DNA from 2 places in the Solibacillus sp. FSL K6-1126 genome. Region 1 is predicted to be linked to the other one. Evidence: predicted binding sites of a transcription regulator. Region 1 holds the regulator's gene; the other holds the start of a gene.

Region 1 (7,518 bases):
TGCATTACTTGGTTAACATCCGTTTCCATTCCGAATTCGGCGTTATTCTTGTTATTGATGTTTTTATTTTTTGACATCAAAATCACCTCCTGACATTATTCTGTTCAGAGGTTGCTTTATTATTCGGTTAAATCAATTGCCAATTTTTTAAAAATTTTAAATGTGCGATCACCAATGCTTCAGTACCTTGGAATGATAAGCATATAAATCGTATAATAAGAAGGATTAAAATTTACCGATTGAACAAAAGGAGGCTATTATGAAACTTGATACAATGATGCAAGAATTAGAGGCATTGGGTAAAGAGCGTACAAAAAAGATTTATATGTCCAATGGAGCAAAGGAACCGTTATTCGGTGTAACGACTGGCTCGATGAAACCGTATGTAAAACAAATAAAAATAAATCAGGAGCTGGCTGAACAGCTTTATGCGACAGGCAACTATGATGCAATGTATTTTGCCGGGGTTATTGCGGATCCGAAAGCAATGACTGAAGAAGATTACGACCGCTGGATTGAACAAGCCTATTTTTATATGATTTCCGATTATGTTGTTGCAGTGACTTTGGCTGAATCCGATATTGCGCAAGAAGTAAGCGATAAATGGATTGCAAGTGGTGAGGAACTAAAAATGTCGGCAGGTTGGCATTGTTACTGCTGGCTGCTCGGCAATCGTAAAGATGAAGAATTTTCAAAAGAAAAATTATTGGGTATGCTTGAGTATGTAAAACAAAATATCCGTCAAGCACCACCACGTACACAAGTAGCAATGAATAACTTTGTCATGACAGTAGGTGTTTCATTTAAACCTCTACATGAAGAGGCTGTGCAATTCGCTAAGGAAATCGGGCCAATTGAAACGAAACGTGAAGGGAAAAAGCCGGGTTTGCTGCACGCTTTTGCTGAAATTGAAAAACAGGTGGAAAAAGGACGAATCGGCTTTAAACGTAAATATGTACGCTGTTAATTGTAAAGAGTTATACCTTGTTTTTTTGCCATACAATTGTATAAACTAAAATTAGGAAATTTCAAGGAGGCTATTACATGAAAAAAAGCATTGCCATCGATATGGACCAGGTGCTGGCTGACTTTTATTCGAAATTATGTGTTACATATAACGAGAATTTCGGGACAAATTTTACCGATGAAGAATTTCTTCTGACGACACAGCGCGATTTACCTAGAGAAGATGCGAAAAAATTATTTGCTCTATTAAATGAGCCCGGCTATTTCAGAGATTTAAAAGTACTGGATGAAGATGCTATTGATGTCATTCGAGAGCTGCAGGAGCATTATGAGATTTATATTGCGACAGCTGCCATGGATGTACCCGGGTCATTTACAGCGAAGTACGATTGGTTAATGGAGTATTTACCATTTATTAAAACACAGAACATAGTGTTTTGTGGAAATAAAGCGGTAATACATACTGATTATTTAATTGACGATAGCCCACGCCAACTCAAGTCATTTAAAGGAACAGGTATATTGTATTCGATGCCGTACAATCGATCAGAAGAAGGTTTCATGCGTGTGAACAACTGGAAAGAAATTAAACAGTATTTTATAAAACAACTGGAAATTGTTTAAAAGGGAAAGGGTTGCAATCAGGCAATCCTTTTATATTTTTGTAGTAACTTAGCTTAACGAAATAGTATAATTTAAATAATTGGAATTATCTTTAAATTGTAAGGGGATAGAATGAATGAAACCGATTATTGGATTAACAATGTATGATTTTGACAAGAAATTGGATATAAACAACGCATATTTGACGTCGATAGAACTAGCGGGGGGTATACCAATTTGTATACCGAATGCTACGGAAGAAAACGTAGAAGCAGTATTAAATGTAGTTGATGGCCTCGTATTAATTGGTGGAGCGGATATCGATCCATTATTGTTTAATGAGGAACCGCACCGTCATATCGGTAGTGTTGTTAGAAAGCGTGATGACAGTGATCTTTTATTAATGAAGGCAGCCTTTAAAAGACAAATGCCTGTTCTAGGTATTTGCCGTGGACAACAAATTATGAATGTTGCATTCGGAGGTACGATAATTCAGGATATACCATCACAGGTGGAGAATACAATCTTACATAAACAACCTTCAAAGCGTGGAGAATTGGCACATACCGTTGAAGTGAAGACACCGAAATTTAAGGAGATTTTTACAGAAGAAACATTCCGTGTTAACACATTTCACCATCAATCTGTAGGAAAGTTAGGGGAAGGACTTCTTATTTCGGCAGTTGCGAAAGACGGCATTATTGAAGGAATTGAACACGAATCCCATCCGTATTGTGTGGCGGTACAATGGCACCCGGAAGAATTGGCGCCAAACGGGGATGTTTATGCACAGCGCTTATTTAAAAGTTTTATAGAAGCATGCCATAAGTAATAAAAGGCTCAGTCGTTTACGGCTGAGTTTTTTTAATTCATTAAAAAACTTGCCGATTCTATAAGAATGGCAAGCTTCTGATTAATGAATATTTCGATAGAGGCCGACTACTTTACCTAAAATAGAAACTTGATTGACAATGATCGGCTCCATTGAACTGTTCTCAGGCTGTAAGCGGAAATGAGTTTTTTCTTTGTAAAAGCGTTTGACTGTCGCTTCATCATCTTCCGTCATTGCTACAACAATCTCTCCATTGTTCGCGGTAGACGTTTTTTTGACGATTACATAATCCCCATTTAAAATTCCGGCTTCAATCATGGATTCACCCATAATTTCAAGCATAAATAGTTCTTCTTCCGGTGAGCCGTAAGCATCCGGCAACGGGAAATATTCCTGAATATCCTCGATTGCGGAAATAGGCAGACCAGCTGTAACTTTACCGATTAACGGAACATGGATGACACCTTGTTTGGTGATGTTCATCTCTTCCTGGTCCAATATTTCAATGGCACGCGGTTTAGTAGGGTCACGACGGATAAGCCCTTTACTTTCTAAACGAGCTAAATGCCCGTGGACAGTTGAACTGGAAGCTAAACCTACCGCTTCTCCAATTTCGCGTACTGATGGCGGATAGCCTTTAGAACGAACTTCCTCTTTTATAAAAGTTAGAATAGCCTGCTGCCGCTTTGAAATTTTTTGTGTCAACTAACTCACCTCTTTATCATGCTATTTTTCTTAAAGTAAGTATAGCAGTATGCGAACACGAATGCAAACATAAGTTCGAAAAAACGGTTGACAAAAACATATGTTCGTATTATTATGAGAACAAATATTCCGAACATATATTCGAAAGAGGGTTTTACAAATGAAAAAAACTAAACTAAATGGCTTTACATCAATGTTTCTACTATTCTCTGTACTTATGATTGCTTTATTCATGATGCAGGACGATAAAATAGAATTATACGAACAGGTTAGCATAGAGCATGGCGATACTTTATGGTCGTTGGCAGAACAATATCGTGGTAAAATGGCTAAGCATGATTGGATCGATGAAGTGAAAAAGGAAAACGGATTGCTGGATGAAAAAGTTGTTTTAGGACAAGTACTGGTTGTACCTGTAGAAAAAGATTCACAATACATTGCCCAGCTGAATGAATCCACTGATATGCAATCGATTAAAGTAGTGAGAGGGAACAATGATAAAAACTAAAGCAGTAATTTATTGCCGTGTCAGTACGGATAAAAATACACAGGAAACGTCACTAGTACGTCAGCAAGAAGAGCTGACAAAGTATGCGAAAACATTCGGCTATAATGATGTGGAGATTTTCATGGATCAGCATAGCGGATATGATGTGGACCGAGATGGACTGCTCGATATGCTTGACTATATGAAAGAACACGGCGTCAAAGCGTTATTTGTACAGGACGAAACACGGTTAGGGCGCGGTAATGCACGTATGGCAGTACTTCACCTATTGCAAAAATATGAAGCGACAGTGTATACATTGAATGATGCAGGTCCTGTCGTATTAAACGAAATGGATACAATGCTGCTCGAAATTTTAGCGATTGTCGAAGAATATCAGCGTCGTATGCATAATGCGAAAATCCGCCGGGGAATGCGTCGTGCTGTAGAAAATGGCTACCAGCCCCAAAATAATTTAAAAAACCGCGGTAATATTGAAGGGCGTGAACGTAAAGAAGTGCCTGTTGAAGAAATCGTCCAGCTACGCCAGAAAGGCTTAACATTTGCAGAAATTGCTACGACATTGTCTGGTTTGGGCATTTCCATCAGTAAAGCGACCGTACATAGAAGATATATTGAATATATGGAGCGACTTGAAGAGTAAACACTTGTCTTCAAGTCGTTTTTTTTATACCTTTGTAGTAGGTAGGAAGAAAGGTGAGATTCAAATGTTATCAAAAGAGAAAATAGCTCGAATTAATGAGCTTTCTAAATTAGCGAAAGAAGGTAAATTGACGGAAGAGCAAGCGAAGGAACGCACTGCGCTGCGCAAAGAGTATTTAGATACATTCCGTTCCACAATGCGCGATACAATCGAGCATGTGAAAGTAATTGATGAAGAGGGCAATGATGTGACACCTGAAAAATTAAAACAAATAAAATCACAGAAGAAATTCTTAAACTAATAACATTTCATTAATATGTCACATTTAATATTAAGTATGACATATTTTAGATGACGTTTTTAGAAATTATTGTTTTCTTGTGAAAATTTGTCTACACTATAAAAGGTATAAATATCGTACGAGGAAAGGATGTCACATAATGACACAACAGATGGATCAGTTAGCAATTAACGCAATCCGTACATTATCAATCGACGCAATTGAAAAAGCAAATTCTGGTCACCCAGGTTTACCAATGGGTGCTGCACCTATGGCCTATACTTTGTGGACGAAGCAATTACGCCATAACCCACAAAATCCTAATTGGTATAATCGCGACCGTTTTGTATTATCAGCTGGACATGGTTCCATGCTTTTATATAGTTTATTACATTTGGGTGGCTATGGTTTAGAGATGGAAGAAATCAAAAACTTCCGTCAGTGGAATTCAAAAACACCGGGACATCCTGAATATGGTCATACAGTTGGTGTAGAAGCGACAACTGGTCCATTAGGACAAGGTATTGCCATGTCAGTAGGTATGGCTATGGCTGAACGTCACTTGGCAGCAACATACAACAAGCCAGGCAAAGAGATTGTTGACCACTATACGTTTGCACTATGCGGTGACGGAGATTTAATGGAAGGTGTTGCTGCAGAAGCAATTTCTCTTGCAGGTCACTTAAAATTGGATAAATTAATTGTACTTTATGATTCAAATGACATTTCACTTGATGGTGATTTAGAAAAGTCATTCTCGGAAAACATCCAAAAACGTTTCGAATCTTACGGCTGGAACTATTTAAAAGTTACAGACGGTACAGATATCGTGGAAATTAATTCAGCAATCGAAAAAGCGAAACAAAACACTGGCGGCCCAACTGTAATCGAAGTGAAAACTGTCATCGGTTTTGGTTCTCCTAACAAATCTGGTAAAGCAGATTCACACGGTGCACCACTAGGATTTGATGAAGTTGCTTTAACAAAAGCTGCATATGCATGGGAACATGAGCCATTCGCTGTCCCTTCGGAAGTGTATGATACATTTAAAGCAGCAAGCGAAGTACAAGGTGTACAAGCAGAAGCAGCATGGAATGAACTATTCGAAAGCTATAAAACTGAATACCCGGAACTGGCTGCCCAATTTGTAAATGCAATGGAAAACAAATTACCGGAGAACTTTGCTTCTGAATTACCTGTCTATGAAGCAGGAACTGCAGTAGCTACACGTTCATCATCTGGTGATGCAATCAATGCCATTGCAAAAACTACGCCATCATTCTTCGGCGGTTCTGCTGACTTGGCAGGCTCAAACAAAACAACAATTAAAGGCGCTGGCGATTTCTTTGCTGAAACTCCGGAAGGCCGTAACATCTGGTTTGGTGTTCGTGAATTTGCAATGGGTGCTGCGCTGAACGGTATGGCATTACATGGCGGTTTAAATGTATTTGGCGGTACTTTCTTCGTATTCTCTGACTATGTACGACCAGCAATTCGATTATCTGCATTAATGGGATTACCTGTAACATATGTATTTACACATGACTCAATTGCAGTAGGTGAAGACGGTCCGACACATGAGCCAATCGAGCATTTAGCATCATTAAGAGCGATGCCGAATCTTTCGGTTATCCGTCCTGCAGATGCAAATGAATCTGTAGCAGCATGGAAATTAGCTGTAGAAAGCAAATCAAACCCAACTGTATTAGTATTATCCCGTCAAAACTTGCCGGTGTTGGATGTTGCAAAAGAAACAGTATACGAGGGTGTTGAAAAAGGTGCCTATGTTGTTTCAGCTTCATCTAAAGAAACTCCGGATGCTTTGTTAATTGCAACGGGTTCTGAAGTAGGCTTGGCAGTGGAAGCGAAAAAAGCATTACTGGCAGAAGGGATTGACGCATCTGTTGTGTCAATGCCATCAATGGACCGCTTTGAAAAGCAGTCGAAGGAATACAAAGAATCTGTATTACCAAAAGCTGTAACGAAACGTTTAGCAATTGAAATGGGTGCATCACTTGGCTGGCATAAATATGTTGGCTTTGAAGGAGATGTATTGGCAATTGATAAATTTGGTGCATCGGCTCCAGAGAAAATTGTGTTAAAAGAATACGGCTTCACAGTAGAAAATGTAGTTGCGAAAGTAAAAGCACTTTAATTCGAAGCTCAAAATGTCACTTGTCTACTATGGCAAGTGGCGTTTTTTCTTTTCACTATCAATCTGAAATCCAATATAATGATTAAAGTAACAAGAAAAAAGCTTTGGCAAAAAGACCAGATTCATATACAATATGCCATACATATAGTTGGAAGGCGTGCGATTTTACTGAAGGAATGGTACGATAATAAAGAATTACGGAAGAATCAGATGAAGGATGTGGATGAATGATGACAGCAGAAAACAAGCAAAAGGAAATTACTACATATATCGAGCAGACACTTTATTTTCTATCGAATAAAGCGGACCTAGAAAAATTCGAAACGATGCTTCAAAAAAATATCGATGAAAAACGAGCTTCTTCCACTTCAACGACTGATTTTTATGATCGCTTAATGTTAAATATCGCGTATTACGTGGAAAATAAAATGGCATGGACTGATCTTGTCCGGGAAACATTAAGTACAGGAAAAGTGCCGACCGTTTCTTATATTGAAAACGAACTAATGGCGCAGCAAATGCAAATCCGTAACAGTGTCGGAGAGAAAATGGATGATTACAAAAAAGCATTCCATCAGCAATATGAAGCATTAAAGGTAGAAGATGAAGATGTGATTTACGATTATGCGTATGCATCTGTGGAACATGCGTACCGGATTGATTTTTTAACGGTTGCCTGTGCCAAAAATGCAACAATTTTAACAGAAGGCGATATTGAGGAAACAATCAAATTGCTGGATGGCTATATGGCTTATTACACGGACCAGCTTGTCAATAAAATGACGCTTTCTTAAAAGGAGATATAAAATGAATACACCATTTATTT
Region 2 (7,518 bases), 680 kb from region 1:
GTTACCGGAAGATCTTCCATAGGGAAACGAATTGTATAGCTCGTGTTCGTAGAAAGCAATACTTCTTCCTGATCTGTAACAAGGCGGGCAAAAATCATCTCGTCCTCACCTTTTAAATTCATTGTCTTAATCGGTTTCGAATAACGAGTGACGATATAATCGGCGAGTGCCGAACGCTTAATTTGCCCCTCTTTTGTAGCGGTAAATACATACACATTCGGCTTATCGAACGTTTCAATACCGATGACTTCGATAATTTCTTCGTTAGAATCGATTGGCACAATACTTGAAATATGCTGTCCGAGATCTTTCCAGCGAATATCAGGCAGCTCATGGACCGGCTGGTAAATGTAGTGCCCTTTACTCGTAAACAGGAGTAAATGATGCTGCGTATTTAAGTTAGCTTCGTACAGCAAGTAATCGGAATCTTTCATCGCAAAATCTTTGCCGTTTGAAGCGCTGTGTGAACGAAGGCTTGTCCGTTTTACATAGCCGTCCTTTGTCACGGTTACGACAACTTCTTCACTCGGCACCAATACATCACGCGTTACTTTAATCTCTTCGATTTCTGCTTCGATTGTTGAAAGACGAGGTACTGTAAAGCGTTTTTTAATGTCGTTCAATTCAGATTTAATAACACGGATCAATTTCTTTTCATCCTCTAAAATGGCTTTCAGTTTCACAACAAGCTCATGTAACTCATCTTGTTCTTTTTGCAGTTGCGTAATATCGGTATTCGTTAACCGGTAAAGTTGAAGGCTAACAATCGCTTCTGCCTGTTCTTCCGAAAAGCCGAATTTCTCGATAATATTATTTTTCGCATCACGTTTATCTTTTGAAGCACGGATTGTTTCAATCACTTCATCTAAAATAGATAAGGCCTTCATAAGACCTTCAACGATATGTAAGCGATCTTCTGCACGCGTCAAGTCATACTGGGATCTGCGGCGCACAATTTCCTTTTGGTGATCAATGTACGCATCCAACATGAGTGGCAGTGTCATCATCATCGGACGACGGTTATGAATCGCAATCATATTGAAGTTATACGAAACTTGCAAATCTGTTGATTTTAATAGAAAGTTTAAAATCCCTTGTGCAGGTACATCTTTTTTCAGCTCCACAACAATTCGTAAACCATTACGGTCCGATTCATCGCGAATTTCGGAAATGCCGTCTAAACGGCGGTCATTTACACGCAACTCATCCATTTTACGAATCATGTTGGCCTTATTTACTTCAAATGGAATTTCTGTAATGATAATTTGCTCTTTATTGCCTTTTAGCTGTTCAATTTCTGTGCGTGAACGGACAATAATTTTCCCTTTTCCTGTTTCGTACGCTTTTTTAATGCCGTCAACACCTTGAATAATACCGCCTGTCGGAAAATCGGGACCTTTAATAACGGTCATCAGTTCATCGACTGTACAGTTTTTGTTATCCAGACGCATTAAAACCGCATCAAGTGCTTCCTGCAAATTATGTGGCGGAATATCCGTCGCATAACCAGCCGAAATCCCTGTTGCGCCGTTAACTAACAGATTTGGGAATCGAGATGGCAAGACAGTAGGTTCCATATCCTGATCATCAAAGTTCGGGACAAATTCTACTGTATTTTTGTTAATATCACGTAACAGTTCAGCGGCAATTGCCGATAGACGCGCTTCCGTATAACGCATTGCGGCTGGCGGGTCCCCATCGACAGAACCGTTGTTACCATGCATTTCTACCAGCATATGACGGCTTTTCCAGTCCTGACTCATACGGACCATTGCATCATACACCGAAGTATCTCCGTGCGGGTGATAGTTACCGATTACATTTCCGACTGTTTTTGCCGATTTACGGAACGGTTTGTCAAAAGTATTACCTTCATGGAACATCGCATACAATATACGACGCTGAACAGGTTTTAGCCCGTCACGTGTATCCGGTAATGCACGGTCTTGAATAATATATTTGGAATAGCGACCAAAACGGTCACCCATTACTTCTTCTAATGGCAAATCTTGAAATTTTTCTACAAAACTCATTATTCGTTAACCTCCTCATGCTGGATGAATTCATTTTCTAAAATGCTTGCATCCTCTTCCATGCCGAAGTTGACGTTTGATTCAATCCATTTACGGCGGGGCTCTACTTTATCGCCCATCAATGTTGTAATACGACGTTCTGCACGAGCACCATCTTCAATTTTAACGCGGATTAATGTACGTGTTTCGGGATTCATCGTTGTATCCCAAAGCTGGTCGGCATTCATCTCACCTAACCCTTTATAGCGCTGAATAATATAGCCTTTGCCGATTTTTTTCGTAGCTGCACTCAGCTCCTGTTCTGTCCAAGCATACATAAGCTCCTGCTTTTTGCCGGATCCTTTTGATACTTTATAAAGAGGCGGCAACGCAATATATACTTTTCCTGCTTCGATGAGCGGACGCATATAACGGTAGAAGAATGTCAGCAATAATACTTGGATGTGAGCACCATCTGTATCGGCATCGGTCATGATGACAACTTTATCGTAAGCGGCATCTTCCACCGAAAAATCAGCTCCGACACCGGCACCGATCGTATGGATAATCGTTGCGATTTCTTCATTTTTCATAATGTCCTGCAGTTTTGCCTTTTCGGTATTGATGACTTTACCGCGCAATGGCAAAATCGCCTGGAACGTCCGGTCACGACCTTGCTTAGCCGAACCACCCGCAGAATCACCCTCTACTAGGTATAATTCATTTCTTGAAGCATTTTTCGACTGTGCAGGTGTCAACTTACCAGACAGAAGAGTACTTGATTTTTTCTTTTTTCCATTACGGGCATCATCACGTGCTTTACGTGCTGCTTCACGCACTTGTTGGGCACGAATTGCTTTACGCACTAAAGAAGCCGACAGCTCGGCATTTTCTTCAAGCACATACATTAATTGTTCTGAAACAACGGTATCAACGGCTGAACGAGCTTCAGATGTACCAAGCTTTCCTTTTGTCTGACCTTCAAATTGCAGCAGATTTTCAGGAATACGTACAGAAACAATTGCTGTCAGGCCTTCACGAATATCGGTACCTTCCAGATTTTTATCTTTTTCTTTCAGTAACCCGATTTTGCGGGCATATTCATTAAATACACGTGTCAGAGCTGTTTTGGCACCTGTTTCATGTGTACCCCCATCACGAGTACGAACATTGTTGACGAACGATAAAATCGTTTCGGAATAGCCGTCGTTAAATTGCAGTGCGAACTCCACTTCAATTTCTTGAATTGTTCCTTCTACATATTTAACCGGATGTAATACGTCTTTTTCTTCGTTTAAGTATGTGACGAACGCTTCAATCCCGTTTTCATAATAGAAAATTTCATGCTGTCCTTCTCCACGGGCATCGATTAGTTCAATTTTTAATCCTTTTAATAAAAATGCAGATTCACGTAAGCGCTCTGCCAATGTATCATAATTATATTTAACGACAGAAAAAATCGATGGATCCGGCAGGAAATGTACGAGTGTTCCTGTTTCCTTCGTTTTCCCGATCATATCAAGCGATGTCGCCGGTTTCCCGCCTTGCTCAAAGCGCTGGCGATAAATTTGGTTATCACGGTAAATCGTTACTTCCAAAAATGATGATAAGGCGTTTACAACAGATGAACCAACACCATGTAAACCACCACTTGTTTTATAGCCGCCTTGTCCAAACTTTCCGCCTGCATGAAGGACGGTGAAAATAATTTCCGGGGTTGGTTTACCCATTTTATGCATACCTGTTGGCATACCACGACCATGGTCACGCACGCTAATACTGTTATCTTCATGAATCTTCACGATGATATGATTTCCATATCCAGCAAGCGCTTCATCCACTGCATTGTCTACAATTTCATACACTAAGTGGTGAAGACCTCGACTATCTGTAGAACCAATATACATCCCTGGTCTTTTGCGTACGGCTTCTAAACCTTCTAATACTTGAATGGCATCTTCATTATACGAAATACCGGTTTGGTTTTTTACCAAATGTAATCCCCTCCAAAAATACAAACAAACGTTCTATTTACTACCTAATCGTACGCTCAAATATGCATGATGTCAATGTTTAAAGGTACTGATTTAGGCTTTGCAAAGATTAATTGTATCATCAAAAACGAACGTTTAAAAGCATATCCTTTAGCAGCAAACAATAAAATGTAACTTTTTCCCTGTTTTTTTACGATGGACGAAAAAATAATACCTCTTTCCTTCTATTAAAAAACATTGTAAAATATTCGATACATACTATTAGTACCAAGTAGTAATTCTGAATTCGAAAGGAGCACAACACTTGATCAACGCGTTAATTATTATTTGTGCTTATTTAATCGGTTCCATTCCATCAGCTTTGTGGATTGGCAAGATTTTTTACAAAACGGACATTCGACAACAAGGCAGCGGCAATCTAGGAACGACCAATACATTTAGGGTATTAGGTAAAAAACCGGGTATTGCCGTATTGCTTATTGATATATTAAAAGGAACGGCTGCGGTATTGCTACCGTTATTGCCGTTTTTTGCAGACAGCACTGTCCACCCGCTATTCTTGGGTGTGATTGCAGCAGCAGGCCATATGTTCCCGATTTTCGCTAGCTTCCGTGGAGGGAAAGCGGTTGCTACAAGCGGCGGTGTTATTTTAGGCTATAATTTACCGTTATTTTTAATTTTAATCATCGTATTTGTCATCGCCTTAAAGTTAACTAAGATGGTGAGCTTGTCATCTATGATTGTATCCGCTGCGGCCGTTATTTATGTAATTGTTCATTGGATGATAACAGGAGAATATGCATTATTCATTTTGGTTGTCGTTTTGGCAGGCTTCATTTTTTACCGTCACCGTGAAAATATTAAGCGGATTAAAGCCGGTACTGAACCGAAAATTAAAGGATTTTAAACTGTAGACTGAAAGGGTTTCCTTTCAGTCTTTTTTTGTACTTGAAATTCAGAACGCGAGCTTTGTAAGTTTTTTTTATTTACTGCATAATGACAGTAGAGGTGAAATATATGGAAATCAAACTATCAGAAAAAGCACTCAATTGGTTTAAACAAGAGATGGAAGTAGAAAAAGGCGATTTTATTCGCTTTTATGCACGTTATGGAGGTTCTTCACCTTTTCATGAAGGTTTTTCGTTAGGGATGACCCGGGAGCAGCCGCATGAAATAGGTGTTGAAACAGTTGTTGAAGGCATTCATTATTATATCGAAAAATCCGATGAATGGTTTTTTAATGAACATCATCTAGTTGTAGATGTCGACAATTCGTCCGATGAATTGCGCTATTCATATGAAAATTAAATGCTCATATTCCCTATTCTAATCGGGTCTATTTGCAGCTCAAAAAGTTCAAATGTTTCGAATTTATTGTAAATCCATTTTTGCCGATTCAATCGTTATAATGAGTAAGGATTATATCGAGGATTGATGAGGGATTACATGTGAAAGTGAAACAGGAATTTTATTGGCGCTGCGTATTTTTTATTGCAGGCATCATTGTTTTATCATTAGGCGTCGCATTGACGATCAAAGGACAAATACTTGGAGTTGGGTCATGGGATGTCCTTCATATCGGATTACAAAAAAACTTGGGCTTGACGGTCGGTATGTGGTCCATTATTTTAGGCTTGCTTATTCTGGCTGTTGATACGTTTTTCACAAAAAGATTGCCAAAAGCCGGGACTTATTTGGACATGTTCCTGACAGGAATTTTTATTGATATATTTTTAATCGTTTTACCAGATGCAAATACGCTATTAGAACAAACATTGGCGTTTGTTGTTGGCGTTGTTCTGCTGGGCTTTGGCTGCGGGATGTATATGGTTGCAAATCTCGGTGTAGGGCCTCGTGATACGTTAATGCTGCTGTTGGTGCATCGCCTCGGCTGGAGTGTCAACCGCGCACGTACTACAATGGAAGTAACGGTTGCTGTATTAGGTTTTGTATTGGGCGGACCTGTTGGAATCGGTACTGTATTTATGGCGTTCGGCTTAGGGCCTGTCGTACAATGGGCGCTCAAATGGAACGGAAAGCTGTTCCACCGCGCAGCAGGTGTCGAAAGTGTTGTTATATAAATAATGAGGAGAGCAAGCATTATGCGTTTGCTTTCTTTTTTTCGCTCGAATTGTTACAATTTTCAAAAAATACTTCCGTTCAATTGGAAAAGAGTGCATAGTAGAAAGTGGAGGTGTTTTTAAATGATACATATTGAAAATATCCATTTATATCGCAATGATAAAAAGATTTTAAATGATTTAAGCTGGCATGTACAAAAAGGACAGCATTGGGCGATTTTAGGGTTAAACGGATCCGGTAAAACAACCTTACTAAAAGTAATTAACGGCTATATTTGGCCAAATGAAGGAAAAGTCCAGGTGCTCGGTGAAATCTACGGCAAGACGTATATACCGAAGCTTCGAACGCGGATCGGCTGGGTGAGCAATGCGATGATCGATAACTTCAATTGGCAGGATAATGCGATTGAAATCGTGCTCAGCGGGAAGTTCGGTGCCCTTCGTCTATTTAACGATGTGACGGAAGAAGAAATTGATCATGCCGTTTCTATTATGAAACATTTTCACTGTGATCATTTAGCGAATAAATCATTTGAGCATTTGTCACAAGGTGAACGGCAGCGTGTTCAAATCGCCAGGGCCATTATGGCAGATCCAGAAATTTTAATACTGGATGAGCCGTGCGGGGGCCTGGACCTGATTGAACGGGAAAACTTGCTGCAAACGATTGAACAGATTGCAGAAGCGGAAAACGCCCCTACCCTCATTTATGTTACACACCATGTAGAAGAAATTCTCCCTTGTTTTAGCCATGTGCTTCTGATGAAAGACGGAAAAAATGTGGAAGCAAGTGCACGGGAAGTTGTTTTAACGGACGAATTATTAAGCGATTTCTTCGGGCGGGAAATCAGTTTGCAGATAGAACGCGAACGTGCCTGGGTTGCAATAAAATAAAATCGAACCAGCCGGAGTCCACCTCCTGCTGGTTCATTTCATTTACACAAATTAAATATGATATTCAATATTTTCATCGACGTAATGCCATTCATACGGTGTTTCTTGGTATACGTAATAGTTCAGCCAGTTGTAGAACAACAGATGCGAATGGGCACGCCAAACATTTTTCGGTCTTTGTAGCGGGTCGTTATTCGGGAAATAGTTGACCGGCATTTCCGTATTGTCCGGGTCCTTTTCTCTATCGCGGAAGTACTCATCGGATAGTGTCGTTGCATCATATTCCAGATGCCCGGTAATCATAATATGTTTATTGTTTTTCGATTGAACAATAAACACCCCTGCGTCATCCGAATAGCTTAGAAGACGCAAGTCAGGATGTGCCCGCACTTCATCAATCGAAACCGACGTATGACGTGAATGCGGTGCCACATACTCATCGCTGAAGCCCCGCACTAAATCTACTGTTAAATCCGTAATCACATGGGAATAGACACCGGAGCATTTTTTCGGCAATTCGAACTTTCCAATACCAAA

Evidence for each region. The regulator LexA, encoded in region 1, represses DNA repair genes until DNA is damaged. The targets are predictions, from matches to a motif close to CGAACATATGTTCG.
Region 2: the regulator LexA is predicted to act here: its motif matches at 4,028-4,041, upstream of parE (DNA topoisomerase IV subunit B).

Annotation. Positions count from the first base shown of each region.
Region 1 covers NZ_JBBOPD010000001.1:2,735,377-2,742,894, reverse strand. Annotated here, with positions in the region: gene MHH44_RS13650 (gamma-type small acid-soluble spore protein) at 1-77, opposite strand, end outside; gene MHH44_RS13645 (DNA alkylation repair protein) at 260-967, shown strand; gene MHH44_RS13640 (5' nucleotidase, NT5C type) at 1,045-1,590, shown strand; gene MHH44_RS13635 (gamma-glutamyl-gamma-aminobutyrate hydrolase family protein) at 1,706-2,401, shown strand; gene lexA (transcriptional repressor LexA) at 2,483-3,106, opposite strand; gene yneA (cell division suppressor protein YneA) at 3,267-3,614, shown strand; gene MHH44_RS13620 (YneB family resolvase-like protein) at 3,601-4,257, shown strand; gene MHH44_RS13615 (DUF896 domain-containing protein) at 4,322-4,558, shown strand; gene tkt (transketolase) at 4,698-6,692, shown strand; gene MHH44_RS13605 (hypothetical protein) at 6,920-7,486, shown strand; gene MHH44_RS13600 (alpha/beta hydrolase) at 7,500-7,518, shown strand, end outside.
Region 2 covers NZ_JBBOPD010000001.1:2,056,481-2,063,998, reverse strand. Annotated here, with positions in the region: gene parC (DNA topoisomerase IV subunit A) at 1-2,033, opposite strand, end outside; gene parE (DNA topoisomerase IV subunit B) at 2,033-4,006, opposite strand; gene plsY (glycerol-3-phosphate 1-O-acyltransferase PlsY) at 4,311-4,913, shown strand; gene MHH44_RS10085 (HesB/YadR/YfhF family protein) at 5,024-5,314, shown strand; gene MHH44_RS10080 (YitT family protein) at 5,461-6,087, shown strand; gene MHH44_RS10075 (ABC transporter ATP-binding protein) at 6,211-6,981, shown strand; gene metA (homoserine O-acetyltransferase MetA) at 7,033-7,518, opposite strand, start outside.